DNA from 3 places in the Streptomyces sp. NPDC090106 genome. Region 1 is predicted to be linked to each of the others. Evidence: riboswitches for the same ligand, from Rfam matches in the RefSeq annotation. Region 1 holds a riboswitch; each other region holds the start of a gene.

Evidence for each region. A riboswitch is a leader RNA that binds a small molecule or an ion and turns the genes downstream of it on or off. The one in region 1 is predicted to bind thiamine pyrophosphate.
Region 2: it holds a riboswitch for thiamine pyrophosphate, as region 1 does, so the genes downstream of both, thiC (phosphomethylpyrimidine synthase ThiC) here and ACIPSE_RS09560 (thiamine ABC transporter substrate binding subunit) in region 1, are expected to answer to the same signal.
Region 3: it holds a riboswitch for thiamine pyrophosphate, as region 1 does, so the genes downstream of both, thiO (glycine oxidase ThiO) here and ACIPSE_RS09560 (thiamine ABC transporter substrate binding subunit) in region 1, are expected to answer to the same signal.

The regions. Positions count from the first base shown of each region.
Region 1 is NZ_JBIVDS010000002.1:875,914-885,407, forward strand. It holds gene rpsB (30S ribosomal protein S2) at 1-684, shown strand, start outside; gene tsf (translation elongation factor Ts) at 780-1,616, shown strand; gene pyrH (UMP kinase) at 1,796-2,554, shown strand; gene frr (ribosome recycling factor) at 2,722-3,279, shown strand; gene ACIPSE_RS09540 (phosphatidate cytidylyltransferase) at 3,408-4,403, shown strand; gene ACIPSE_RS09545 (NUDIX domain-containing protein) at 4,764-5,213, shown strand; gene ACIPSE_RS09550 (hypothetical protein) at 5,223-5,399, shown strand; gene rlmN (23S rRNA (adenine(2503)-C(2))-methyltransferase RlmN) at 5,443-6,549, shown strand; TPP riboswitch at 6,584-6,690, shown strand; gene ACIPSE_RS09560 (thiamine ABC transporter substrate binding subunit) at 6,687-7,763, shown strand; gene ACIPSE_RS09565 (ABC transporter permease) at 7,823-9,424, shown strand; gene ACIPSE_RS09570 (ABC transporter ATP-binding protein) at 9,424-9,494, shown strand, end outside.
Region 2 is NZ_JBIVDS010000004.1:533,384-542,877, forward strand. It holds gene ACIPSE_RS16200 (IclR family transcriptional regulator) at 211-945, shown strand; gene ACIPSE_RS16205 (SsgA family sporulation/cell division regulator) at 1,045-1,482, shown strand; gene ACIPSE_RS16210 (YibE/F family protein) at 1,786-3,330, opposite strand; TPP riboswitch at 3,402-3,591, shown strand; gene thiC (phosphomethylpyrimidine synthase ThiC) at 3,584-5,389, shown strand; gene ACIPSE_RS16220 (hypothetical protein) at 5,610-6,473, opposite strand; gene ACIPSE_RS16225 (metallophosphoesterase) at 6,667-7,737, opposite strand; gene ACIPSE_RS16230 (LacI family DNA-binding transcriptional regulator) at 8,015-9,127, opposite strand.
Region 3 is NZ_JBIVDS010000005.1:279,770-289,263, forward strand. It holds gene ACIPSE_RS18300 (thiazole synthase) at 100-921, opposite strand; gene thiS (sulfur carrier protein ThiS) at 925-1,125, opposite strand; gene thiO (glycine oxidase ThiO) at 1,122-2,282, opposite strand; TPP riboswitch at 2,280-2,391, opposite strand; gene ACIPSE_RS18315 (hypothetical protein) at 2,443-2,793, shown strand; gene ACIPSE_RS18320 (NAD(P)/FAD-dependent oxidoreductase) at 2,826-4,043, shown strand; gene ACIPSE_RS18325 (Rv2175c family DNA-binding protein) at 4,109-4,480, shown strand; gene thiE (thiamine phosphate synthase) at 4,635-5,282, shown strand; gene metF (methylenetetrahydrofolate reductase [NAD(P)H]) at 5,469-6,392, shown strand; gene ACIPSE_RS18340 (hypothetical protein) at 6,449-7,408, shown strand; gene ACIPSE_RS18345 (phytoene desaturase family protein) at 7,464-8,957, opposite strand; gene ACIPSE_RS18350 (DUF4126 domain-containing protein) at 9,002-9,494, opposite strand, start outside.

The sequences.
Region 1 (9,494 bases):
GGCACGAAGAAGCAGGCGCAGGAGGCCATCGCCGAGCAGGCCACCCGCGTCGGCATGCCCTACGTCAACCAGCGCTGGCTGGGCGGCATGCTCACCAACTTCTCCACCGTCTACAAGCGTCTGCAGCGCCTCAAGGAGCTCGAGCAGATCGACTTCGAGGACGTCGCCGCTTCCGGTCTCACCAAGAAGGAGCTTCTCGTGCTCTCGCGCGAGAAGGCCAAGCTGGAGAAGACCCTCGGTGGTATCCGCGAGATGCAGAAGGTGCCCAGCGCCGTCTGGATCGTGGACACCAAGAAGGAGCACATCGCGGTCGGCGAGGCCCGGAAGCTCAACATCCCGGTCGTCGCCATCCTCGACACCAACTGCGACCCCGACGAGGTCGACTACAAGATCCCGGGCAACGACGACGCGATCCGCTCCGTCACCCTGCTCACCCGTGTGATCGCCGACGCCGTCGCCGAGGGCCTCATCAGCCGCTCGCGCGTCGCCACCGGTGACAAGGGCGAGAAGGCCGCGGGCGAGCCGCTCGCCGAGTGGGAGCGCGACCTGCTCGAGGGCGAGAAGAAGGCTGACGAGGCTCCGGCCGCTGAGGCCGAGGCCGCCCCCGCCGCTGAGGCCGAGGCCGCTCCGGTCGCCGAGGCCCCCGCCGAAGAGGCTCCGGCCGCCGAGGCCGAGCAGGCCTGACCCCTCACCCCTTCGGGTCTACTGACGGCGGGGGCCCACCAGCCCCCGCCGTTCGGCCCGTAGATCTTCAGACTTCGAGAGAGATTCCAGGAATCATGGCGAACTACACCGCCGCCGACGTCAAGAAGCTCCGCGAGCTCACCGGCGCCGGCATGATGGACTGCAAGAAGGCCCTGGACGAGGCCGAGGGCGATGTCGACAAGGCCGTAGAGGCCCTGCGCATCAAGGGCCAGAAGGGCGTCGCCAAGCGCGAGGGCCGCTCCGCCGAGAACGGCGCCGTGGTCTCCCTCATCGCCGACGACAACACCTCCGGTGTCCTGGTCGAGCTGAAGTGCGAGACGGACTTCGTCGCCAAGGGCGAGAAGTTCCAGGCCGTCGCCCAGCAGATCGCCGAGCACGTCGCCGCGACCTCCCCGGCCGACATCGCCGCCCTGCTCGCCTCCGAGATCGAGGCCGGCAAGACCGTCCAGGCGTTCGTGGACGAGGCCAACGCCAACCTCGGCGAGAAGATCGTCCTGGACCGCTTCGCGCAGTTCGCCGACGGTTTCGTCTTCTCCTACATGCACCGCACCATGCCCGACCTGCCCCCGCAGATCGGTGTCCTGGTCGAGCTGGACAAGGCCGACGCCGACCTGGCCAAGGGCATCGCCCAGCACATCGCCGCCTTCGCGCCGAAGTACCTGGCCAAGGAGGACGTGCCGGCCGACGTCGTCGAGTCCGAGCGCCGCGTCGCCGAGGAGACCACCCGCGCCGAGGGCAAGCCCGAGGCCGCCCTGCCGAAGATCGTCGAGGGTCGCCTCAACGGCTTCTTCAAGGACGCCACGCTGCTCGGCCAGCCGTACGCGCTGGACAACAAGAAGTCCGTCCAGAAGGTCCTGGACGAGGCCGGTGTCACCCTGAAGCGCTTCACGCGCATCAAGGTCGGCATCTGAGTCCGTACCGCGATCGACGCGCGAGGCCGATAGGGTCGACCGCAGTCGTCCGGTACGCCGCCACGCACGCGCGTGGCGGACGACAGCAGATCTGACGAGGAGGCCATTGCCGCGCATGGGACACGAACCAGTTCCCACCGGCAATGGCCTTCTTGCATGTGCACCATGAGGAGAATCCGATGACCACCAAGGCCACCAAGAGCGACGACGGCAAAGTACGCGGCCGGTTTCTGCTGAAGCTGTCCGGAGAGGCCTTCTCCGGCGGTGGGGGCCTGGGTGTGGACCCGGACGTGGTGCACAAGATCGCCCGGGAGATCGCGGCCGTGGTCCGTGACGGCGCGGAGATCGCGGTCGTCATCGGCGGCGGCAACTTCTTCCGCGGCGCGGAGCTCCAGCAGCGCGGCATGGACCGCGCCCGCTCCGACTACATGGGCATGCTCGGCACCGTGATGAACTGCCTCGCCCTCCAGGACTTCCTGGAGAAGGAGGGCATCGACAGCCGCGTGCAGACCGCCATCACCATGGGCCAGGTCGCCGAGCCGTACATCCCGCTGCGTGCCGTGCGCCACCTGGAGAAGGGCCGCGTGGTCATCTTCGGCGCCGGTATGGGCATGCCGTACTTCTCCACCGACACCACCGCCGCCCAGCGCGCCCTGGAGATCGACGCCGAGGCGCTGCTGATGGGCAAGAACGGCGTGGACGGGGTCTACGACTCCGACCCCAAGCGCAACCCCGACGCGGTCAAGTTCGACTCGCTCGGCTACGGCGAGGTCATCACCCGCGACCTCAAGGTCGCCGACGCCACCGCGATCACCCTGTGCCGCGACAACAAGCTCCCGATCCTCGTCTTCGAGCTTCTGGCGGAGGGCAATATCGCGCGCGCCGTCAAGGGTGAGAAGATCGGCACGCTTGTGGGTGACCAAGTCAGCCAGGGCTGACGACATCGGCCGGGACCGGGACAACGGCTCGTGCCGATGACCCTGACCGGGGGATGGACAATGTCCTGCCGGTCGGGAACCGTGCAGGAAGAAGACGCGACGCAGCCGGCCGCCGCCACCGTCAAGGAACCGCAGCCGGGCCTACTCAAGACACGCAGGAGCAAGTGGTGATCGAAGAGACCCTCCTCGAAGCCGAGGAGAAGATGGAGAAGGCCGTCGTGGTCGCCAAGGAGGACTTCGCCGCGATCCGCACGGGCCGTGCGCACCCGGCGATGTTCAACAAGATCGTCGCCGACTACTACGGTGCGCCGACGCCGATCAACCAGCTGGCCTCGTTCTCCGTGCCGGAGCCGCGCATGGCCGTCGTGACCCCGTTCGACAAGACCGCGCTGCGCAACATCGAGCAGGCGATCCGAGACTCCGACCTGGGCGTCAACCCCAGCAACGACGGCAACATCATCCGAGTGGTGTTCCCCGAGCTGACGGAGGAGCGCCGCCGCGACTACATCAAGGTCGCCAAGGGCAAGGCGGAGGACTCGCGTGTGTCCATCCGCTCGGTCCGCCGCAAGGCCAAGGACGCGATCGACAAGCTCGTCAAGGACGGCGAGGTCGGCGAGGACGAGGGCCGCCGTGCGGAGAAGGAGCTCGACGACGCGACGCACAAGTACGTCGCCCAGGTGGACGAGCTCCTGAAGCACAAGGAAGCGGAGCTTCTCGAAGTCTGATGAACGACTCTTCCTGGGGGGCGTCGCCTCACGCCGGGTACTGGGGGCCGACCGACCAGGGGCCTGTCCAGGGGGCTGCCCCGGCGGGTCCCGCGTACGATGCGCCCAAGGCGCAGCAGACTCGCCCCATGCCCATCGTGCCCGACGTACCCGCGTATGGCGGGGACCAGGATGACGACCGGGGGGCCGCTCGGCTGAGTGGCCCCTTGTTCCGCGACGAGAGCCCGCAGACGCCGACCTCAGGGACGGTGCAGCAGAATCCGGAGCCCATGCCCGACCCCTCGCAGCCGGCTCCCGCGCCGCAGAAGAAGAGCGCGGGGCGTGATCTGGGTGCGGCCATAGGAGTCGGCGTCGGGCTCGGTGCGGTCATCATCGCGTCGCTGTTCGTCGTCAAGGCCGTCTTCGTCGGTGTGGTCGCGGTCGCGGTCGTCGTCGGGTTGTGGGAGCTGACGTCCCGGCTCTCCGAACGCAAGGGGATCAAGGCGCCGCTGGTGCCGCTCGCGGTCGGCGGTGCCGCCATGGTGGTCGCCGGCTACGTCCGCGGCGCCGAGGGGGCCTGGCTCGCCATGGCGCTCACCGCGCTGGCGGTGCTCGTCTGGCGGATGACGGAACCGCCCGAGGGGTACCTCAAGGACGTCACGGCGGGTGTCTTCGCGGCGTTCTACGTCCCGTTCCTCGCCACGTTCGTGTCGATGATGCTGACGGCCGAGGACGGCCCGCAGCGCGTCGTCACGTTCCTGCTCCTCACGGTCGTCAGCGACACCGGGGCGTACGCCGTCGGCTGGCGCTTCGGCAAGCACAAGCTCGCCCCGCGCATCAGCCCCGGCAAGACCCGCGAGGGCCTGCTCGGCGCGGTGTCCTTCGCCATGGTCGCGGGCGCCCTGTGCATGCAGTTCCTCATCGACGACGGCACCTGGTGGATGGGCCTCCTGCTCGGCCTCGCCGTCGCCGCGAGCGCCACGCTGGGCGATCTCGGCGAGTCGATGATCAAGCGTGACCTCGGCATCAAGGACATGGGCACCCTGCTCCCGGGCCACGGCGGCATCATGGACCGCCTGGACTCCCTGCTTCCGACGGCGCCGGTGGTGTGGTTGCTGCTGGTGCTGTTCGTGGGCAGTGGCTGAGGTTCTGGTTCTGGTTCTGTTCTTCTCGGTTCACCCCTTCTGTGCGCGGTGCTGGCGCGGGAGGGGTGAGTCGTTTGTCGGGTGGGGGCAGGGGGCCATGGCGCCGCGCCGCGTTAGCGGCACATGGATACGGCATGGACCGCCTGGACTCCCTGCTCCCGACGGCGCCGGTGGTGTGGTTGCTGCTGGTGCTGTTCGTGGGCAGTGGCTGAGGGCCTGGTTTTCTGTTCTCTCCGGCTCACCCCTTCCGTGCGTACGATCGGCGCGGGAGGGGTGAGGCGTGTGTGGGGTGACGAGGCGGGGCTGACGGCGTGGCTGCGGGGGCAGGGCGTCGGGTGTGACGGGTGGGGCGCCCGGGGCGTGAAGTCCGTGTCGGATCTGCTGGCGGAGGTCCGGGCGGGGGAGTCGACGCTGCTGGACGGGCCGGTGCGGCGGGTCGAGGTCGTGTCCCTGCGGGTGCGGCGCGGCGGGCTGTGGCTCACCGAGGTCCGGCAGGTGCTGCGCGACGGGAGCGAGCGGACGCGTGCCGCGCCGCCCTCCGAGAAGAGGAAACCCGGCGAGACGGTGGCCGAGACCGCCGCGCGCTGCGTGCGCGAGGAGCTGGGACGCGAGGCAACCGCGGTGGACGCGGCGAGCGTCTCGACCCGGGAGAAGCACGAGGTCTCGCCGTCCTACCCGGGCCTGCCCTCCCACTACCGGCTGCACACGGTCGACGTGGAGGTGCCGGACCTGCCCGACGGGGCCTTCTCGACGGAGGAGACGGGCGACAGCGCGGTCGTCGTGCACGTGTGGGAGTGGCGGAAGCCGTAGGGGGAGCACATGGCGCGGGCGCGTCTGGAGGACGACGGCACCTACAGCGGCGATCTGCCGTGCGGCTGGTGCGACGCTCTCCTCAGCCAGGACGGCCGCCGCAGGCCCCGCCGGTACTGCGGTCTCTGGCACCGGACGAAGTCCTACGGCAGCAACGCCGTCGTGGTGATCCTCGGCCTGTTCTGAGCCGAACGGGGCACCTCCGGCGATCTGCGACACTGGTACAGCCATGCCTAAGCCCGGAGAACTTACTTTCGTAGCGCCGCGCGGAGCCAAGAAGCCGCCGCGGCATCTCGCCGATCTCACGCCCGCCGAGCGCAAGGAGGCGGTCGCGGAGATCGGGGAGAAGCCGTTTCGTGCGAAGCAGCTGTCCCAGCACTACTTCGCGCGGTACGCGCACGACCCCGCGGAGTGGACGGACATTCCCGCCGCGGCCCGTCCCAGGCTCCAGGAGGCGCTGCTTCCGGAGCTGATGACCGTCGTGCGGCATCTGTCGACGGACCAGGGGACCACGCGCAAGACGCTGTGGCGGCTGTTCGACGGGACGCTCGTCGAGTCGGTGCTGATGCGGTACCCGGACCGGGTCACCATGTGCATCAGCTCGCAGGCCGGCTGCGGAATGAACTGCCCGTTCTGCGCGACCGGGCAGGCCGGGCTGGACCGGAACCTGTCCACCGCCGAGATCGTGCATCAGATCGTCGACGGGATGCGGGCGCTGCGCGACGGCGAGGTGCCGGGCGGGCCGGCCCGGCTGTCGAACATCGTCTTCATGGGCATGGGCGAGCCCCTCGCCAACTACAAGCGGGTCGCGCAGTCGATCCGCGCGCTCACCGACCCCAACCCCGACGGCCTCGGGCTCTCGCAGCGCGGCATCACCGTGTCGACGGTCGGGCTCGTGCCCGCCATCCACCGGTTCGCCGACGAGGGCTTCAAGTGCCGCCTGGCGATCTCCCTGCACGCGCCGGACGACGAGCTGCGCGACACCCTCGTCCCCGTCAACACGCGCTGGAAGGTCCGCGAGGTCCTCGACGCGGGCTTCGAGTACGTGGCGAAGAGCGGCCGGCGGCTGTCCATCGAGTACGCGCTCATCCGGGACATCAACGACCAGGCCTGGCGCGGCGACCGTCTCGGACGGCTCCTGCGCGGCAAGCCCGTGCACGTCAACCTCATCCCGCTGAACCCGACCCCGGGTTCCAAGTGGACCGCCTCGCGGCCCGAGGACGAGAAGGCGTTCGTCGAGGCCATCGCGGCCCACGGGGTGCCGGTGACCGTCCGGGACACCCGGGGGCAGGAGATCGACGGGGCCTGCGGTCAGCTCGCGGCCACCGAGCGGTAACCTGGGCTCGCACACCGTTGTAGTACGACATTTTCATATCCGACAGGGGAGCGCTCCAGCGCTGAGAGTGCGGCACCAGGCCGCAGACCCTCTGAACCTCGCCCAGGTCATTCTGGGTAGGAAGTTCGGTCATCACCGTGAACACCAAGAAGTATTGGGCTGTCCTCGTCGGCCTCGGTCTCGTCTCGCTGTCCGCGTGCGGGTCCGGGGCGTCGGACTCCGCAGGCTCCGGCTCCAAGACCGTCACCCTCGTCAGCCATGACTCCTGGGCCGTCTCCAAGGACGTCCTCGCCGCCTTCGAGAAGAAGTCCGGCTACAAGGTCAGGGTCCTGGAGGACGGCGACGCCGGGCAGGCCGTCAACAAGGCGATCCTCACCAAGGACAACCCGCAGGGCGACGTCTTCTTCGGCGTCGACAACACCCTGCTGTCCCGGGCGCTCGACAACGGCCTCTTCCAGTCGTACGAGGTGAAGGGCGCCGACACCATCGAGGCGGAGTACCGCGTCGACGGCGACCGGCACCGCGTCACCCCCATCGACGCCGGCGACATCTGCGTCAACTACGACAAGGCGTACTTCAGCGAGCACGACCTGGCGCCTCCGACGTCCTTCGACGACCTGATCAAGCCCGCGTACAAGGACCTCCTCGTCACGGAGAACGCCTCCACGTCCTCCCCGGGGCTCGGGTTCCTGCTCGGCACCGCCGCGAAGTACGGAGACGACGGCTGGCAGGCGTACTGGACGAAGCTCAAGGCCAACGGCGTGAAGGTCGTCGACGGCTGGGAGCAGGCGTACAACGAGGAGTTCTCCGGGTCGGCCGGCGGGAAGAAGGCCAAGGCCGACCGGCCGCTCGTCGTCTCCTACGCCTCCTCGCCGCCCGCCGAGGTCATCTACGCCGACCCCCGGCCCAGCACCGCCCCCACCGGCGTCGCGACCGGCACCTGCTTCCGCCAGGTCGAGTACGCGGGCCTGCTGAGCAACGCGGAGAACAGCGCGGGCGGCAAGGCGCTGCTGGACTTCCTGGTGAGCAGGACGTTCCAGGAGGACATGCCGCTCAACATGTTCGTCTACCCGGTGGTCCAGGGCGCGGCCGTACCCGAGGAGTTCACTCAGTACGGTCCGCAGGCCGAGGACCCCGAGACCATGGAACCGGCGAAGATCGCCGGCAACCGTGACGACTGGGTCAAGTCGTGGACGTCGCTCGTACTGAAGTAGCCCCCCGCGCGCCCCGCGCGACCCCGCGGTGGAAGGGGAACGCGGCGCGGCTCGGGCTGATGGCCCTGCCCGTCGCGTTCTTCGGCGTCTTCTTCGCCTATCCCGTCGCCGCGATCCTCGCGCGCGGGCTGAAGGCCGACGGGGTCTGGCGGTTCGGGCGGATCGCCGAGGTCCTCGGGCAGTCCGACATCCGGCACGTGCTGTGGTTCACCACCTGGCAGGCGCTCGCCTCCACCGCGCTCACGCTCGCGGTCGCCCTGCCGGGCGCCTATGTGTTCGCCCGCTACGAATTCCCCGGCAAACAGGTCCTGCGGGCGATCGTCACCGTCCCCTTCGTGCTGCCGACCGTCGTCGTCGGTACGGCGTTCCTGGCGCTGGTCGGGCGGGGCGGGCTCCTCGACGCACTGTGGGGGCTGCGGCTGGACACGACCGTGTGGGCGATCCTGCTCGCGCACGTCTTCTTCAACTACGCCGTCGTCGTCCGGACCGTCGGCGGACTCTGGGCGCAGCTCGACCCACGGCAGGAGGAGGCCGCGCGGATGCTGGGCGCCTCGCCGTGGCGGGCCTGGCGGCGGGTCACCCTGCCCGCGCTGGCGCCCGCCGTGGCCGCCGCGGCCCTCATGGTCTTCCTGTTCACCTTCACCTCCTTCGGTGTCGTGCAGATCCTCGGCGGACCGGCCTTCTCCACTCTGGAGGTGGAGATCTACCGGCAGACCTCGGAGATCTTCGACCTCGCCACGGCCGCTGTTCTCACGATCGTCCAGTTCGCCGCCGTCGGCGCGATCCTCGCCCTGCACGCCTGGACCGTACGGCGGCGGGAGAGCGCGCTGCGGCTCGTCTCGCCCGAGGTGACATCGCGGCGCCCGCGCGGGGCCCGGCAGTGGGCGCTGCTGGGCGGCGTCCTCGTCACGATCGCCGTGCTGCTGGTGCTGCCCCTGGCCGTGCTCGTGCAACGGTCGCTGGACACGCCCGACTTCGGCTACTACCGGGCGCTCACCGAGTCCGACGGGGGTGTCTTCCTCGTGCCGCCCATCGAGGCGATCGGCAACTCGCTGGAGTACGCCGTCGTCGCCACCGTCATCGCGGTCGTCGTCGGCGGGCTCGCCGCCGCCGCGCTGACCCGGCGGGACGCGGGACGGTTCGTGCGGGGCTTCGACGCGCTGCTGATGCTGCCGCTCGGGGTGTCGGCGGTGACCGTCGGGTTCGGGTTCCTGATCGCGCTGGACGAGCCGCCGCTGGATCTGCGGGCCAGCTGGATCCTGGTGCCGCTCGCGCAGGCGCTGGTGGGGGTGCCGTTCGTGGTGCGGACCATGCTGCCGGTGCTGCGGGCCGTGGACCGGCGGCTGCGGGAGGCCACCGCCGTGCTCGGCGCCTCGCCCTGGCGGGTGTGGCGGGAGGTCGATCTGCCGCTGGTGCGGCGGGCGTTGCTGATCGCGGCCGGGTTCGCCTTCGCGGTGTCGCTGGGCGAGTTCGGGGCGACGGTGTTCATCGCGCGGCCCGACAACCCGACGCTGCCGGTCGCCGTGGCCCGGCTGCTGGGCCGGGCCGGGGACCTCAACTACGGCCAGGCCATGGCTCTTTCGACGATTCTGATGGTGGTGTGCGCGGCGGCCCTGCTGGTGCTGGAGCGGCTGCGGACCGATCGGACGGGTGAGTTCTGATGTCGCTGCTGAAGCTGGAGCGCGCGACCGTACGGTTCGGCGGCCGGGCCGTCCTGGACGCGGTGGACCT
Region 2 (9,494 bases), on a different contig from region 1:
TCGGGCGGGGGAAGTTTTCGGTACAGGCGGTCTCCGGGCGGCGACGGACGGTTAGAGTCCCAAATCCCCCTCGCGCTACGGGAGCACCCCTTGGCCACGGTCGACAGCCCACCCGCAGAGCTCCACGTCCCCCTACAGCCGAAGCAACCGGAACACTCGGCGAGCACGCGGCAGCCGGAACAGCAGGAGCAGCCCCCCACCGCCACCCTCATCGGCTCCGTCCAACGCGCGATGCGCCTCCTGGAGTGCGTCGCCGAGCACGAGAACGGCGCCCCCGCCAAGCAGTTGGCCCGTGAGACCGGGCTGGCCCTCCCCACGGCGTACCACCTGCTGCGCACCCTCGTGCACGAGGGCTATCTGCGCCGGGACAAGGGCCTGTTCTTCCTGGGCGAGGCGGCGGAACGGCTGAGCAGCAGCAGCGCGAAGCAGAAACGTCGCAGCACGGTCGCGGAGACCCTGGCCCACTGGCGGGACGCGATCGGGGCCCCCGTGTACTACGCGATGTACCGGGACGGCGAGATCGAGGTCGTCTGTGTCGCGGACACCCCGGGCAACCGGGCGGTCGAGGAGTGGGCCGACTTCCGTGAGACGGCACACGCGCACGCCATCGGCCAGTGCCTGCTCTCCCAGTTGGGCGAGGACGCGCGCCGCGACCACCTCGACCGGTACCCCGTGCGGACGGTCACCCCGTACACCGTGCGTGACAATGACGCGCTGTTGCGGCGGCTGGGCCGGGCCCGGCGGATGGAGCCGCTCTTCGAGCAACAGGAGTACGCCCTCGGCACGGTGTGCGCGGCGATCCCCATCACGGTGGGTCCCACCGCCGCGACGATGGCCATTTCTCTCCCCTTCCATCAGGCCGACCGTCTGGTGGAGGCCACGCGCCGTCTGCAGGACGAGGTGGGGCGGCTGCTGGGGTCGTTGGCGATCTCTATCAGTATCTGAAAACTCACTCCTTGTGATCTACCGTGTACGTTCAGCAAGATTCGTGCAGTGTCAAAGGGTTCATTCCCGGCCAGTCGACGGCAGATGACGGGGTAGGCGATGCGCGAGTCCGTACAGGCAGAGGTCATGATGAGCTTCCTCGTCTCCGAGGAGCTCTCCTTCCGCATTCCGGTGGAACTGCGGTACGAGACCTGTGATCCCTATGCCGTGCGGCTGACGTTCCATCTGCCCGGAGACGCGCCCGTGACCTGGGCGTTCGGGCGGGAACTGCTGATCGACGGAGTGGGGCGGCCGTGCGGCGAGGGGGATGTGCGGATCTCCCCGGCCGAGGCGGACACGCTCGGTGAGGTGCTGATCCGGCTTCAGGTCGGCGGCGACCAGGCGCTGTTCCGTTCCTCGGCGGCGCCGCTCATCGCGTTCCTCGACCGCACCGACAAGCTGGTGCCGCTGGGCCAGGAGGGTGCGCTCGCCGACTTCGACGACCGCCTGGAGGAGGCGCTGGACCGGATCCTGGCGGAGGAACAGAGCGCGGGCTGAACCGAGAGGCCTTGGCGAGGGGGGAAGGCTTCACAGCGGCGCGTGGGGCGTCGCAGGAACGCTTCTCCTCGGAGCGGCAGAGGCGGCAGCAGCGGCAGAGACGGCATGAGCGGCGGAGGAGGCAGGGGCGCAACGGCCCCCGCCACCCACCGCTCCCGTGCCTACTCGGGCCACCGCTCCTGTGCCGGCTCGGTCCGGGGTTCCGGCGCCGCCTCCGGCCGCTGATCCGGTCGCCGCTCCGGTGGCTCACGAGGTCGCTTCGCGGCACCGCCCGCGGTCACCGCTCCGTGGTACGGCCCCCTGTCACCGCTTCCGGCGTCGTCCCCTGCCTCCGCGTGCCGGTGTCGACGGGGCGCCCGCCAGGGCCGGTTCGCCGCCGCCCGGTACGGGGGCCGGGCCCGGGCGGTCGGCGGCGACCACCAGGGCGGCCAGCGCCGTGGTGACCGGCACCGAGGCGACCAGGCCGATCGAGCCCACCAGCGTGCGCACGATCTCCTCGGCGACCAGCTCGCTGTTGGCGACCGTCCCGACGCTGCTCTGCGCGATCGAGAAGAGCAGCAGCAGCGGCAGGGCGGCGCCCGCGTAGGCGAGGACGAGGGTGTTGACCACGGACGCGATGTGGTCGCGGCCGATACGGATGCCCGCGCGGTACAGATCGCGCCAGCCCATCGAGGGGTTCGCCTCGTGCAGCTCCCAGACCGCCGAGGTCTGGGTGACGGTCACGTCGTCGAGGACACCGAGCGAGCCGATGATGACGCCGGCGAGCAGCAGACCGCTCATGTCGATCGACGGGTACAGGCCGTGGATCAGACCGGTGTTGTCGTCGGTGTTGCCGGTGAGGGCCGCCCAGCCGATGAACAGCGAGCCGAGGACACCGATCAGCAGCAGCGAGATCAGGGTGCCGAGGACCGCCACCGAGGTCCGTGCGGACAGGCCGTGGCACAGATACAGCGCGATCAGCATGATCGCGCTGGACCCGATGACCGCCACGACCAGCGGGTTCGAGCCCTGGAGGATCGCGGGGAGGATGAAGAAGTTCAGGATCATGAAGCTGATCGCGAGCGCGATCAGCGCCATCACGCCTCGCAGTCGCCCGACGACCACGACGGCGAGCGCGAAGATGCCGGCCAGCAGCGCCATGGGGAAGCGCCGGTTGACGTCGGTGACGGAGTACTGGAGATCCTTCGGGGCCGAGGGCTCGTAGGCGACCACGACCTTCTCGCCCTCGTGCAACTGCCGGGTCTGGTCCGGCTGCACGATCTCGGTGAACGTACGGCCCTTGTCGTGGCCGGTGTCGACGCGGATCGTGGCCTTCTTGCAGTCGCCGTCGGCCTCCTGCTGGGCGGAGGAGCCCTCCGCGGTGGACGTGTCGCCGGTCGGGGTCCCGCCCGAGGCGTTCACGGACTTGCAGCTCACCGAGACGACCTTGGTGACCGTCGCCTGCTGTGTCTGCCGGTCGAAGCCGACGCCGGTGCGCTCGTGCGCCGGGGCGCCCCCGGGCCACAGGACGACGAGCCCGGCCACCACGGCGACGCCGAACGGGATCAGGATCGCGGCGATGACCTTGCGCAGATGCTTGGAGACGGGCGCCGCGGGGCCATGGCTGTGCCTGTGCCCGTGCCCGTGACCGCCGCCACCGCCTGTTCCTCCGCCCCCGCCTCCGCCCCCGCCACCGTTCCCGCCGGAGCCTCCGGGCCCATGCCCGGGCCCGTGCCCAGACGCCTGCCCGTGCCCATGCCCCTGCCCATGTCCGTGCCCGTGGTCCTGTCCGCCGCCGTTGGGGTGGCCGTGCGAGGGCCCATGGGGCGGCTCATGAGGTGGGTACGGAGGCTGCGGTGTCGTGGTCACCGCCCGATCATCGCAAGAACGCCAGGGGCCCCCTGTTCACCGCGCCCGAATTGACGCTAGCGTGGGGCCACCTTTGTACACGCGGGAGCTCGGAGCACCGGGCTGAGAGGGCGCTGACCTCCGTCCCAGCGATGTTTCACGTGGAACGTCGTCACCTGTGAGTGACGTTCCCCACGAAACGTCGGCGGACGGAAAACGCTGCGTCGACCGCCGAACCTGTTACCGGGTAATGCCGGCGTAGGGAGTAGGTCTCATGACCATCAAGGACGCACGCACGCCTGCCTCCAGCCAGGACGAACAGCCCGTCGAGGGCCAGAACGCCACGGAGGCCGGGAAGTCCATCGGCTGGCACAAGGCGTACGTCGAGGGCTCGCGCCCCGACCTTCGGGTGCCGGTCCGTCAGGTGCATCTCACCAACGGGCAGTCGGTCACCCTGTACGACACATCGGGCCCGTACACCGATCCGCTCGCGGAGACGGACGTCCGCCGGGGGCTGGCGCCGCTGCGGGAAAACTGGATCATCGCCCGCGGTGACACCGAGGAGTACGCGGGCCGTCCCGTCCGCCCCGAGGACGACGGCATCAAGCACACCTCGCCGCGCGGCGGGAATCTGCGCAACCTGGACGCGGTCTTTCCGGGCCGGCCACGGGTGCCGCGCCGTAGCCGTGACGGCGGTGCGGTCACGCAGCTCGCGTACGCGCGCCGGGGCGAGATCACGCCGGAGATGGAGTACGTGGCCGTCCGGGAGAACGTGGCCCCCGAAGTGGTCCGCGAGGAGATCGCGGCGGGCCGCGCGGTGCTGCCGGCGAACGTCAACCACCCGGAGATCGAGCCGATGATCATCGGCAAGCGGTTCCTGGTGAAGGTCAACGCCAACATCGGCAACTCCGCGGTCACCTCGTCCATCGAGGAGGAGGTGGAGAAGATGACCTGGGCCACCCGCTGGGGCGCCGACACGGTCATGGACCTCTCCACCGGTCGCAACATCCACACCACCCGTGAGTGGGTGCTGCGCAACTCCCCCGTCCCCATCGGCACGGTGCCGCTCTATCAGGCGCTGGAGAAGGTCGACGGCCGTGCCGAGGAGCTGACCTGGGAGATCTACAAGGACACGGTCATCGAGCAGGCCGAGCAGGGCGTGGACTACATGACCGTCCACGCGGGCGTGCGGCTGCCGTACGTCCCGCTGACCGCCAACCGCAAGACGGGCATCGTCTCGCGCGGCGGCTCGATCATGGCCGCGTGGTGTCTGGCGCACCACAAGGAGAGCTTCCTCTACGAGAACTTCGAGGAACTGTGCGAGATCCTCGCCGCGTACGACGTGACCTACTCGCTCGGTGACGGCCTGCGGCCCGGGTCCATCGCGGACGCCAACGACGAGGCGCAGTTCGCCGAGTTGAGGACGCTCGGGGAGCTGAACACGATCGCCAAGAGCTTCCACGTACAGACCATGATCGAGGGCCCCGGGCATGTCCCGATGCACAAGATCAAGGAGAATATCGACCTTCAGCAGGAGATCTGCGAGGAGGCCCCCTTCTACACGCTCGGCCCGCTCACCACGGACATCGCGCCCGCCTACGACCACATCACCTCGGGTATCGGCGCCGCGATGATCGCCTGGTGGGGGACGGCGATGCTCTGCTACGTCACGCCCAAGGAGCACCTGGGCCTGCCCAACCGTGACGACGTGAAGACCGGCGTCATCACCTACAAGATCGCGGCTCACGCGGCGGACCTCGCCAAGGGCCACCCCGGCGCCCAGGAGTGGGACGACGCACTGTCGGACGCCCGCTTCGAGTTCCGCTGGGAGGACCAGTTCAACCTGGCCCTCGACCCGGACACGGCACGCGAGTTCCACGACGAGACCCTCCCGGCGGAACCGGCCAAGACAGCGCACTTCTGCTCCATGTGCGGACCGAAGTTCTGCTCGATGAAGATCTCCCAGGACATCCGCCGCCGCCATGGCGGAAGTCAGGCGGAGGTCGAGGAGGGCATGGCGCAGAAGTCGAAGGAGTTCGCGGCGGCGGGGAACCGGGTGTATCTCCCGATCGCGGACTGAGCCGCCCGTACGGCCACCGCTCCCTGGATCCCGACGCCGGGGAGCGGCGCCGGTGCGGTCGCTGTTCTGGTGGGGCGCTCCTCGCCGGACGGCCCGCCCCGGACGTGCCGGGGCGCGACGGTTCCCACGGCGTCGCGCTGGTCACGCGTGAGCCGACCGGCGTGCGCTCCCCCGGGCGGTTCGCCCCGCAGGGCTTCGTGGTGGGGAGCGCAGGCCGGGGTTATTCCGGCTGGTGCTCCGGGCCACCGAAGTCCGGGCTGGTGTAGTCCGGGCTGCTGAAACTCGGGCGGGGGCCCGCGGGACCGTCGTCGGGGCTGGTGAACCCCGGGCGGTCGTAGCCGAGATGGGGCATACGGCTGGGCGCGGGCGGTGCCGGGCGGTGCAGGGCCGCCGCCGTGCCCGGGTCGGCGAGCGCCTCCCGCAGGAACGGCAGGACGCCCCGGACGAGCAGGGCTTCCCGCCAGGCTTCCCTGGCCCGGGCGACCTCCCCGTTGAGCTCGGCGTTCACGCTCGTGTCGAGCGAGGGCCGGTTGCGCAGGGCCGTCAGCAGCAGCCCCACCGCGGCGACGAGGATCGCGACCGCGGCCATCGCTCCGAACACCCATCCCGTGGTCAGCATCGTCTTCGCGAACGTCTGTTCGGGGTCGAGCATTCTGAGGATGTATCCGACGAGCAGGAAGATCGCCGCGGCGGTTCCGGCGAGGACGGGAGCCAGCACCGCGACGACGGCCACGGCGCCCGCGCCGGCCGTCTCGGTGACCTCTCCCATGGTGGCCGCGAGCCCCACCGTGCTGGAGCCGGACTCCGTGGAGCCGGACTCCCGCACGGTCGTCGGGGTGGACGGCGCCGGATGGCGCAGTTCCTCGCGGACCTTCACGTAGTGCTGGTATTCCGTGGCGGCTGCCGCCGTGATCAGCGCGGTGGCGTTGAGCGCCATGGTGCGCAGCTGTTCCGGGTTGAGACGCTGGCCTATCGCGGCCAGTTCCGGGCGGTGTGGGGCGGAGCGCAGCGCCTCATCGAGGATCCGCTCGTACTCCTGGCGGTCCTCGCTCAGCAGGTGCTGCGGAACGCTGTTCATGTGCATCCCCCGATGCTCCGTAGGGCTTGGGGCTCGCATGGCGACGAGCCGTCGGGCAGAAACGGAGGGGAGCCTGCTACGGATAAGCCGATGGTAGAGCGGCGACGGCACGCGGTGACAGGGGGTTTCCAGAAATTGGGCCCTGGCCGGCGTCCTTCCCGCCGGGTCCGTTCCTGGGCCATGCCTGCCCTGGAGGCGTTCAGATATCCAGCGGAAGTTCCTGGACCAGCAGCTTTCCGGCCATGGTCACTCCGCCGTCCATCGCGATGGCCAGCCCTTCCGCGTACACGTGCGGTCCCTCGACCACGGGCGGGGAGTTGTCCTCGCCGTCCTCGGAGCCGACCTCGCCCAGCAGATAGGGAATCGGGCTGTGACCGTGAACGATCCGGGTGCCGCCGTACGTATCGAGCAGGGAGCGGACGGCGTCGGCGCCGCCCTCGTCGCGGAAGGAGAAGCGCTTGGTGAACTTCCGGAACAGATCCCACACCTCGTCCGCGTCATTGCGCGTGATCGTCTCGCGGACGGTGTCGTTGACCGCCTCGATCGAGTCGCCGTAGTCGAGGTAGGCGGTGGTGTCGGAGTGGACGAGGAGATGTCCGTCGACCGACTCCATGGCGTCCAGACGGGCCATCCACTGGAGGTGGTGGTCCTGAAGGCGGTCCATGTCGGTCTTCTGGCCGCCGTTGAGCAGCCAGGCCGCCTGGAAGGTGGCGGTGCCCGCGCCGGAGTTGACCGGGGTGTCGCCGAACCGCTTGGCGCCGATGAGCAGCAGCTCGTGGTTGCCCATGAGCGCCTTGCAGTAGCCGCCGGCCGCGGCGGCCTCGGCGGACAGCCGCATCACGAGGTCGATGACGCCGATGCCGTCCGGGCCGCGGTCGGTGAAGTCGCCGAGGAACCACAGCCGGGCGGTGCCCGCGCACCAGTTGCCCGCGGAGTCGATCAGCCCCTTCTCCCGCAGGGCCGCGACCAGTTCGTCGAGGTAGCCGTGGACGTCGCCGACGACGTACAGCGCGCCCGGTCCGTCCACGGGCTGCGGCTGCGCCACGACGGCCGGATCCACACTCACCTGGAGGGTGTCCCCGCGGTTGATGACCGGCAGATCGCGCTCGGTCGGCGTGTAGCCCTCGGGCACCTCATGAGCCGGTACGACGTCGCCGGGATGTGTGCTGTGGCCGTACGGGCCGGTCTCATGGACGTACGCCGGTACCCGGAAGTCGGGCAACGTCGCCGTCCGTTCCGTCTCGGGTCCCTGACCGGCCCCCTGAGTCATCAGACCCCTCCACCATCGCGCCGCATCTGCACCGCTTGGGACTGCCTGGTCGCAGCGGCCCGCGGTGTCGTGGGCCCATCATAGGAATGCGGATCGCGCCGTGTGATGACCCAGGGGTGGTGAATCGGCGCAAGAGACCGGTCCACCGCGGCTTTCGCCCCGATTGGGCAGGGGTTCGCCCCCCGGCTGACAGCCCCGCCTCACAGCTCCGCCTCAGCTGACGCCCCGCGTCACTCCTCTTCCCGGGACCGCGTCACTCCTCGTCCGGCGACCCGGGTCACTTCTCTTCGGGCGACCGCGGCGGACTCACGGTCGTGCGCGGTGTGCGCCGCTGGGACGAGGTGCGCACGATCAGCTCCGTCGGTATCACCTGCTCGACGGGCTGGTTCGCGTCGACCCCCTCGATCGCGTCGATCAGCAGCTGCACCACGGCCGTCCCGATGCGCCGCGGCTTCAGCGAGAGCGTGGTGATGGGCGGCTCGGTGCTGGCGTAGACGGTGGACTCGCTGCAGCAGACCAGAAGCAGGTCGTCCGGTACGCGCAGTCCGTAGCGGCGGGCGGCGGCGAGCAGGTCGGTGCCGTTGGGGTCGAAGAGGCCGTAGACGGCGTCGGGCCGGTCGGGCCGGGCCAGCAGCCGGTCGGCGGCGACGGCGCCCGCGCACGGGTCGTGCGCCGGGTAGGCCTCGTAGACGGGGTCCTGGCCGACCCGCTCGCACCAGTGCAGATACGCGGTGGTCGACAGATGGGTGTACGTGTCGGTCGAGGTGCCGGTCAGCAGCCCGATCCGGCGGGCGCCGGCGTCGGCGAGATGGTCCAGGATGCCGAGCACGGCGGCCTCGTGGTCGTTGTCGACCCAGGCGGTGACCGGGAGTTCACCGGCCGGGCGGCCGTCGGAGACCACCGGTAAACCCTGCCGGACCAGCTCGCTGACCACGGGGTCCTGGTCGGAGGGGTCGATGACGACCGTGCCGTCGAGGGCGACGTTCGACCACACGTCGTGGCGCGAGGTCGCGGGCAGGATCACCAGCGCGTAGCCGCGGGCGAGCGCGGCGGAGGTGGCGGCTCTGGCCATCTCGGCGAAGTACGCGAACTCGGTGAAGGTGAAAGGTTCATCCCCGTACGTGGTCACGGTCAGGCCGATGAGGCCCGACTTGCCGGTACGGAGGGTTCGGGCGGCTGCCGAAGGGCGGTATCCGAGCCGGTCGGCGACCTCGCGGACATGGCGCCGGGTGGCGTCCGGGAGCCGGCCTTTGCCGTTGAGGGCATCGGAGACGGTCGTGATGGAGACTCCGGCGGCGGCGGCAACGTCTCTGATGCCCGCCCGACCCGGCCGGCTGCCTCGACGTGAGGTTTCCGCGCGGCTCACCTGGTGCTTCCCTGCTGCTGTCATGGCGAGCCGATAGTAGGGCTCATGCGGTGGGGTAGGGCGGACGCATATGCACGCGTTGACAGGCACGTTTCTGCATGGTCATAAACAGTCAATACCCTTTGAATTAAAGGGACTTGAACGATCCAATGGCACTACGTGACTTGTCGACGCGCATGGGCCTGCCAAGTTCTCGATGTTTCGAAGAGGTCTCAACTCACCTTCACGGGTGATGCGCGCCACGGCGCGAGCCACCGGCGCATAGATATATGTGACCGCGCCCCTCGATTCGTGCGTGTTCATGGCGTGATGCCGGTGATGCCCATGGGGCTTGTGAGGTTTGCGCTCACCGGTTCGCACGGGCGTCCAATCCTCATAAGGTGAGAAGTAT
Region 3 (9,494 bases), on a different contig from region 1:
CGACACTGACAGCCCATCCGGTTCGGCCGAGATAAGGGCTCAGTTGCAGCCGACCTGTGACGGACGTCGCAAAGTCGCGGACATCGGTCGAACATACGTTCAGAAAGCCGGGCGTTCCGGATCCGGCCGGGCCCGCTCGTCGTGCGGATCCAGCCGGGCCCGCCCCTCGTGCGGCGAGGACGCCCGCGCGAAGTGCCGCCGCGGGATGCGCCCCGCCCGGTGTGCCAGCCGGCCCGCCTCCACCGCGTGCCGCATCGCGTGCGCCATCAGCTCCGGCTCCTGCGCCCGGGTCACCGCCGAGGCGAGCATCACCCCGGCGCAGCCCAGCTCCATCGCCAGCGCCGCGTCCGAGGCGGTCCCCGCGCCCGCGTCCAGGATCACCGGCACGCGCGCGTGCCCGACGATCAGCTCGAAGTTGTGCGGGTTGCGGATGCCCAGCCCGGAGCCGATGGGGGAGCCCAGCGGCATGATCGCCGCACAGCCCACGTCCTCCAGCTTCCGGGCCAGCACCGGGTCGTCGTTGGTGTACGGCAGCACCGTGAAGCCGTCGTCGACCAGGGTCTCGGCGGCGTCCAGCAGCTCGATCGGGTCGGGCAGCAGGGTCCGCTCGTCGGCGATGACCTCCAGCTTCACCACGTCCGTGCCGAGCGCCTCCCGCGCGAGACGGGCGGTCAGCACGGCCTCACCGGCGGTGAAGCAGCCCGCGGTGTTGGGCAGCACCCGGATGCCGAGCCGGGTCAGCACCGAGAGCACCGAGCCGTGCACGGACGGGTCGACGCGGCGCATCGCGACCGTCGTCAGCTCCGTGCCCGAGGCGATCAGGGCCCGCTCCAGCACGTCCAGGCTGGGCGCGCCGCCGGTGCCCATGATCAGCCGGGACGAGAACGCCGTACCGCCGAGGACGAAGGGATCGTCGGCCATGGGTCAGCCTCCTTGGACTGCGGTGAGGATCTCGACGCGGTCGCCGTCGGACAGCGGGGTCGAGGGCCACTGGGCGCGCGGGACGACGGTCTCGTTGAGGGCGGCGGCCACCCCGGAGGGCGCCGGGGCGAGGGAGCGCACGACGCTGTCCAGGGCCGTGCCGGGCGCGACGTCGCGCGGGCGTCCGTTGACGGAGATGTTCACGCGGGCGCCTCCGTGAGGCTCGCCGAGAACCGCCGCGGGGTGAACGGGCGCGCCTCGTCGGTCAGTTCACCGGTGACCAGGGCGTGCGCCAGCGTGTCGCCGGTGACGGGCGCGAGCAGCACGCCGTTGCGGTGGTGGCCGGTGGCCAGGAGCAGTCCCGGCAGCTCGGTCGGGCCGAGCAGGGGAGCGTTGTCGGGGGAGCCCGGTCGCAGCCCCGCGCGGGTCTCGGTCAGCGGCAGCTCCGTGATCCCCGGGACCAGTTCGTGCGCGTCGCGCAGCAGCTCGTAGACGCCGCCCGCGGTCACCGTCGTGTCCCAGCCGAGCTCCTCGCTGGTCGCGCCGACGACCAGCTCGCCGTTCTCGCGGGGCACCAGATAGACCTGGCCGCCGCGCACCACGGCCCGCACGGTGCGGCTCAGGAACGGCGCGTACCGCGCGGGCACCGTCAGCCGCAGCACCTGGCCCTTCACGGGGCGCACGGGCGGCACGACGGCACCGGGGACGCCGGCCAGCCGCCCGCTGAGGCTGCCCCCGGCCAGCACGACCTGGTGCGCGGCCAGCCGCGTGCCGTCCGCGGTGGTGACCCCGGCGGCCCGGTCCCGGACGACGTCCAGCCGCTCGGCCCAGGTGCGGTGGAAGACCACGCGCGCGTGCTCGCACGCGGCCAGCAGCGCCGCCGTGAGCCGCCGCGGGTCGATCTGGTGGTCGCCGTCCACCCGCAGCCCGCCGCGCACCCCGGGCGCGAGCATCGGCTCCAGGCGCCGGCACTCGCGCCCCGACAGCCACTCGGAGTCGAGCCCCGAGTCCCGTTGCAGGGCGTGCAGCTCCCGCAGATGGGCGCGGTCGTCCGCGTCCAGGGCGACCGCGAGCGTGCCGCACCGCCGGTAGCCCAGGTCGTGCCCGGTCAGGTCGGTCAGCTCGGCCGCGAACCGCGGGTAGCGGCGCGCCGAGGCCAGGTTCAGGCCGAGCAGGGTCTGCTCGCCGTAGTGCAGTTCGGTGACGGCGGCCAGCATCCCGGCGGCCACCCGGGCGGCCCCGCCGCCCGGCTCGGGGTCCACGACGGCCGTGGCGAGACCGCGCTGCGCGGCCCGCCAGGCCGTCACGAGCCCGATGATCCCGCCCCCGACGACGAGGACGTCTGACGTACGTGAGGACATGGGCGTCCAGCCCCTCCCTTCGCCGGCATGACCCGGATCAGGTTCGTACGGTCGGAGGCCGCCAGCCTCCCTCTCAGCCCGGTGCGTCCGGGCTCCCGCGAGTGCTCTACGTTGGCCACCCTAGCCCGTGGTTTCGCGCCTTCGTAAGGAGCCCTCCGTCATGCCCCGCTCGCTGGACGGCCTCGTCCTCGCCCCCGTCGCCGACCAGGCCCCAGGTCAGGTGGGGACCCGCACCCGGTTCACGTACCACGAGAAGGACGGCGAGATCTGGGCCGAGTACGAGGGCGGCGACGTGGTGCGCGGGCATCTGGTCGGCACCCGTCAGGGCGACCGGCTCGACTTCCGGTACGTGCAGCTCAAGACCGACGGGACGACCTCCTCCGGCCACTGCGTGTCCCTCGTGGTGGAGCTCGCCGACGGCAGGCTGCGGCTGGAGGAGAGCTGGGAGTGGGAGTCGCAGCGGGGCAGCGGGACCAGCGTTGTGGAGCAGGTCACGGTGCACGGCCGCTGACTGACAAATTGTCAGGTGTCTATGGTGATCCGGTGAGCGAGCAGACGACGAGGTCGCAGCGGCACGTGGTGGTGGTCGGCGCGGGCATGGCCGGCGTCCAGACCGCCGTGGCCCTGCGCGAACAGGGGTTCACCGGCACGATCACCCTGATCGGCGCGGAACCCCATCAGCCCTACGACCGGCCGCCCCTGTCCAAGGCCGTCCTCCTCGGCAAGGCCGAGGGGTCCGCCTTCGACATCGACTTCGAGGCGCTCGGCATCGGACTCCGGCTCGGCGTCGAGGTGCTCGGCGTCCGCCCGGACGCCCGCGAACTGGACACCTCCGAGGGGGTGTTCCCGTACGACGTGCTGGTCCTCGCCACCGGTGCCGAACCGGTCCGGCTGCCCGGCACGGAGGGCGTGCCCGGCGTCCACCTGCTGCGCACCCTGGACGACGCCGAACGGCTGCGCCCCGTGCTCGCCCGGCAGCACGACATCGTGGTCGTCGGCGCGGGCTGGATCGGCGCCGAGTTCGCCACCGCCGCGCGCGAGGCGGGCTGCGCGGTCACCGTCGTGGAGGCCGCCGACCGGCCGCTCGCCGGGGCCCTGCCCGCCGAGGTCGCCGCGCCGATGACGTCCTGGTACGCCGACGCGGGCGCCACCCTGCGCACCCACGCGCGCGTGGAGCGCGTCGTGCCCGGCGAGGTCCTCCTCGCCGACGGCACCCGGCTGCCGGCCGGCGCCGTCGTCGTCGGCATCGGGGCCCGCCCCGCGACCGCGTGGCTGACCGGCTCGGGCATCGCGCTCGGCGCCCACGGCGAGGTCGTCGCCGACGACGGCCTGCGCACCTCGGTCCCCGACGTCTACGCCGTCGGCGACTGCGCCTCCTTCCCCTCGGGCCGGTACGGCGAGCGGCTCCTGGTCCACCACTGGGACAACGCGCTCCAGGGCCCGCGCACGGTCGCCGCCAACATCGTCGGCGAGACGCCCCAGGTCTACGACCCGGTCCCGTACTTCTGGTCCGAGCAGTTCGGCCGCTTCGTCCAGTACGCCGGCCACCACACCCCCGGCGACACGGTCCTGTGGCGCGGCGACCCCTCCGGCCCCGCCTGGACCGTCTGCTGGCTGCGCGAGGGACGGCTCGTCGCCCTCCTCGCGGTCGGCCGGCCCCGCGACCTGGCCCAGGGACGGCGCCTGATCGAGGCGGGCACGTCCCTGGACGCGGAACTCCTCACGGACCCGGCCAAGCCCCTGAAGACCGCCGTGGCCTAACGGGAAACCGCAGGTGGAGGGGGTCCGGCTTCCGGCTGTCAGTCCTAGATGGCACGCTTGATGCCGTGACCGAGATTGACGCAAAGACCGATGCTCTCGTCCCCGCCTGGCTCACCCTCCCCGACATCGCCGAGATCTTCGACGTCGAGGTGACGCGCGTGCGCCAGCTGGTCAAGGACGGCCAGCTCATCGCCGTGCGCCGGGGTGAGAACCGCGCGCTGCACGTCCCCGCCGCCTTCATCGACGGGGTCGAGCAGAAGGTCGTCAAGGGCCTCGTCGGGACCCTGACGCTCCTGCGGGACGACGGCTTCACGGACGAAGAGATGCTGGAGTGGCTCTTCACTCCCGACGACAGCCTGCCGGGCACGCCCGCCCAGGCCCTGAGCGAGAACCGCGGCACGGAGGTGAAGCGCCGCGCCCAGGCGCTCGCCGTCTGACCCGGCCGAGCCGACACGCACGACCGCCCGCGCGTCAGGAGCGACGGGCGGCCCCGCGGCAGTGACCCGCGGCCGTGCGGAACACGGCCGCGGCTGCCCGCACCGCGGGTCGTAGGGTGGGCTGGCTCGTACGCCACCGACCCCGGGGGATCTCATGACCGACAGCGCCCGCGCCCGCCTCGCCGACGCCCGCGTCTACCTCTGCACGGACGCCCGCCGGCGTCAGGGCGACCTCCCCGAGTTCCTGGACGCCGTCCTGGCGGGCGGGGTCGACATCGTGCAGCTGCGCGACAAGGGCATGGAGGCGGCCGAGGAGCTGGAGCACCTCGCGGTGTTCGCCGACGCCTGCGCCCGGCACGGCAAGCTCCTCGCCGTCAACGACCGCGCGGACGTCGCCCACGCCGCCGGGGCCGCCGTGCTCCACCTCGGCCAGGGCGACCTGCCCGTCCCCGCCGCGCGGGCGATCCTCGGCGACGGCGTCCTCGTGGGCCGCTCCACGCACGCGGAGACGGAAGCCGCGGCGGCGGCCGTCCAGGACGGCGTCGACTACTTCTGTACCGGCCCCTGCTGGCCCACCCCCACCAAGCCCGGCCGCCACGCCCCCGGCCTCGGTCTGGTCCGGTACACCGCCGCCCTCGGCACCGACCGCCCCTGGTTCGCCATCGGCGGCATCGACCTCGGCAACCTCGACGAGGTCCTCGACGCGGGCGCCCGCCGGGTCGTCGTCGTCCGGGCCATCACGGAGGCGGCCGACCCGGGCGCGGCGGCGGCGGAGTTCGCGAAGCGGGTGCGGGGCATGTGACCCGCGCGTGAACCGCCCAGGACCGGGCGGGCCGGCTCCCTGCGGCCTCCGCGCCGCCTCCGTGCCGCCTCCGCGCGGTCTCCATTGGTCCGTCCGGGTGTCCGAGGGGTGGACAACAAGTCGACAAAACGGGCAAATTTCAGTGATCCGGTTGGGGGACCGACGCCCCCTGGCTAACCTGCCGGTATGGCCCTCGGCACCGCATCCACCAGGTCGGATCACGCCCGCACCGTGCGCGACATGCTCGCGACCGGCAAGACGACGTATTCGTTCGAGTTCTACGCCCCGAAAACCCCCAAGGGCGAACGGAACCTGTGGAACGCGCTGCGCCGGGTCGAGGCCGTCGCCCCCGACTTCGTCTCCGTCACCTACGGCGCCGGCGGCTCCACCCGCGCGGGCACGGTCAAGGCGACCGAGGCGATCGCCTCCGACACCACGCTCACGCCCATCGCGCACCTCACCGCCGTCGACCACTCGGTGGCCGACCTGCGCAACATCATCGGCCAGTACGCCGACGCCGGGATCCGCAACATGCTCGCGCTGCGCGGCGACCCGCCCGGCGACCCGATGGGCGACTGGGTGCCGCACCCCCAGGGGCTGACGTACGCCGCCGAGCTGGTTGAACTCATCAAGAATTCCGGGGACTTCTGCGTCGGCGTCGCGGCCTTCCCCGCGATGCATCCGCGCAGCGCCGCGTGGGACGCCGACGTACGCCACTTCGTCGACAAGTGCCGGGCCGGCGCCGACTACGCGATCACCCAGATGTTCTTCCAACCCGAGGACTACCTGCGGCTTCGCGACAAGGTCGCCGCCGCCGGGTGCGCGACGCCGATCATCCCGGAGATCATGCCGATCGGCAGCGTGAGGACGCTGGAACGCATCCCGTCCCTCACCAACGCCGCCTTCCCGGACGCCCTGAAAGAGCGGATCCTCACAGCGAAAGACGATCCGGCCGCTGTACGCTCCATGGGCATCGAGTTCGCCACGGAGTTCTGCGCGCGCCTGCTGGCCGAGGGAGTGCCCGGCTTGCACTTCATCACGCTCAACAACTCGACGGCGACACTGGAAATCTACGAGAACCTGGGTCTGCACCACCCACCGCAGACCTAGACCGGCCGCACGGATGTACGACACACTGCGTAGCGGTCACTGGGAGAGGGGCGTACATGGGCTGGACGGTCCTCTACATCGCGTTCGGCATCGTCGCGCTGTGGTTGCTCGGTGAGGTGCTGCTGCAGTACAAGGCGCGCCTGCGCTGGAGGCTGCTCGCCTTCGCCGGCTTCGTCGGTGTGGTCCTCGGTGTCCTGATCCCGTCGGTCGTCGTCATCGGCCTCGGCGCCGTAGCCTTCGCGGTCGGCCAGACCTACGTCACGCTCTCCTTCCGCCGCGGCTTCGCCCAGGGCTGGGCCGTCTCCGCCGGCGGCCTCGGCGCGAGCAAGCGCCGCCGCGAGGAGGAGTACGCCGACCCCACCCTGGAGGTCTCCGACCTGGAGTCGACGGACTCCGGCTACGACGACGGCTTCCGCCAGGACCGTCCGCAGTCCGCCGGTTTCGGCCAGGACGAGTACGAGCGCGACGACGTCTTCACCCCGGCCCGCCCGGCCGACGCCACCCCCGCCGGGGGCACCGCCGTCTACGAGCCCCAGCCCATCCCCGACGACACCGGCTCCTACGGCGTGTACCGCGACGCCTCGTACGCGACGCCGTCGGCCGACACCTCGTACCAGGACCAGTACGCGGGCGCCGCCCAGGGCTCCGACCAGCAGCAGTACGGCTACGACGGCTACAACAACACCGGCTACGACCAGCAGCAGTACGGCTACGACATGGCCGGACAGCAGCAGTACGCCGCCTACTCCGACCCGTACATCGGCACCCAGACCTACGACGGCGGCTACGACGCCTCGTACGGCGGGCAGCAGCAGTACGACCAGCAGTCCTACGGCCAGGACCAGTACGGCAACCCCGTCTACGGCGGCGAGACCCCGCCCGGCGGTGTCTGGGTCCCCCAGCAGCGCTCCACCGACGACGCCTACAACGGCGAACTCCCGCCCGAGCAGCCGTACCCGTACCAGGGCAACGGCCAGCAGGGCAACGGCTACGACGAGCAGCAGTACCGCTTCTGAGCCACGCCGGGCGCCGCCCCGGTCACCTCGTCACCTCACGGGCACGGGCCGCCGCTCACTGGGAGCCGCGGAACTCCGGGCCCTCCACGATCAGCCCCGCCACCAGCGCACCCGACATGCCCGCGTGCGGCAGTCCGCCGCCGGGGTGGGACCAGCCGCCCACGGTGAACAGACCCGGCAGCGCGGTGCTGTTCGACGGGTGCAGCAGCCGCCCCCCGGCCGCGGCGAGCGACGGTGCCGGAACGGCTCCGCCCTCGGCGCCCGTCTCCCGCGCGATGTCGGCCGGGGCGCGCGTCTCGTGCCACAGCAGCCGCTCGCGCAGACCGGGCACGGCCCGCTCGGCGACGGTGATCAGCTCGTCCGTGTACCCGTCCGGGAGCGCCGCCCCGGCGGGCACCGTCGCGGTGAGCGTGACCGCCTCGTGGTCCGCGTCCGGGACCGACGCCGGGTCACCGGGGCGCAGCACCGTCAGGGTCGGGCCCGGGGCCGGTGACGAGGGCGACCCGAACACCGCCTCCAGCTCCCGCTCCCGGTCCGCCGTGTGCACGACCGTCCGGTGCGCCGTCCCCGCCGGTCGTCCTCCGCGCAGCGCCAGCAGGACCGTGGCCCGGCTGGGCAGTCCGCCGCGGGCGGGCACCTCGGCCCCGGCCCGGAGCGCCGTGTCCGGCATCCGGCCCTCCAGCACGCCGGGCGCGACACCGGCGACGACGAAGTCCGCCTCCACCACCTCGCCGCCGGCCAGTTCCAGCCCGGCCGCCCGCCCGTCCTTCTCCAGCACCCGGGTGACCTCGGCGCCGAAGCGGAACTCCACCCGGCGGGCCACGCACCGCTCGTGCACCGCGCGCGCCAGCTCCCGGACGCCGCCCCGGACGTACCAGGTGCCGAAGGCGTGGTCCAGATACGGCAGGACCGCCGCGCTCGCCGGGGTGACCCGCGGGTCGAGGCCGTGCGCCAGCGCGTAGCCGTCGAGGAGGGCGGCCAGCCGGGGGTCGCGCAGCTCCCAGGCGCCGATCTCGGCGAGGGTGCCGGCCCGCCGCGTGCGCAGCAGCTTCTTGTGCGGGACCGCCGGGTAGGGCTCGCGGTCGGCGAGCACCTCCCAGTTGGGCCACAGGGGCTCTTCGAGGAGCGGTCGGCGGGTGCGGTCCCAGGCCTCGCGGGCCCGGACCAGGAAGTCGCCCCAGCGGGCGCCGAGGCCCGCGCCGAGCGCGTCGTCCAGCGCCGCGACCACGCCCGCGCGCGAGGCGTTGGGCAGGGCGGCCTCGGTGCCGTCGGCGAACAGATGCCGCGCGGAGGGGTCGACCTGGACCAGCTCGACGACCGACTCCAGCGGCTCCTTGCCGGTCTTGACGAACAGGTCGCGGTGGACCGCGGGCAGGGGGAGCAGGCCCGGGCCGGTGTCGAAGGCGAAGCCGTCGCGCTCGAAGCGGCGCACCCCGCCGCCGTACGTGTCCGTCCGCTCGTACACCGCCACCCGGTGGCCCGCGACGGCCAGCCGGGCAGCGGTCGCCATCGCGCCCATGCCGGCGCCGATCACCGCAATCCGTGCCATGCCAGGGACTGTATCGGCCGCCACTGACAGTCAGGTCGCCCAGGTCAGCCGGGAGGCCCTCCGGCCCGGCCCGCCAGCCGTCTCTCCTCCCGGCGCTGGGCCCTGCGGCGCAGGAACCGCCGGATCCGGGAGACCAGGAGGTACAGCACGATCAGTCCCGCCACCAGCAGGACGGCCGCGATGACCGCCGCCGCCTCCGGGTGGAACATCGCGAAGGTGACGACGCCCGCGACACCGAGGTCCTCGGCGAGACTGACGACGACGTTGCTGAACGGCTCCGGCGAGGTGTTGACCGCCATCCGCGTCCCGGTCTTGACGGCGTGGCTGGCCAGCGCCGTGGAACCGCCGAGGACACCGGCGGCCACGTCGTTCAGCGAACCGCTCTGACCGGCGAGCAGGGCCCCCACCCAGGCGCCCGCGACGGGCCGGATCACCGTGTGGACGGAGTCCCACGCCGAGTCGAGGTACGGGATCTTGTCCGCGACCGCCTCGCAGGCGAACAGCACGGCCGCTGTGACGAGGACCTCAGGGCGCTGG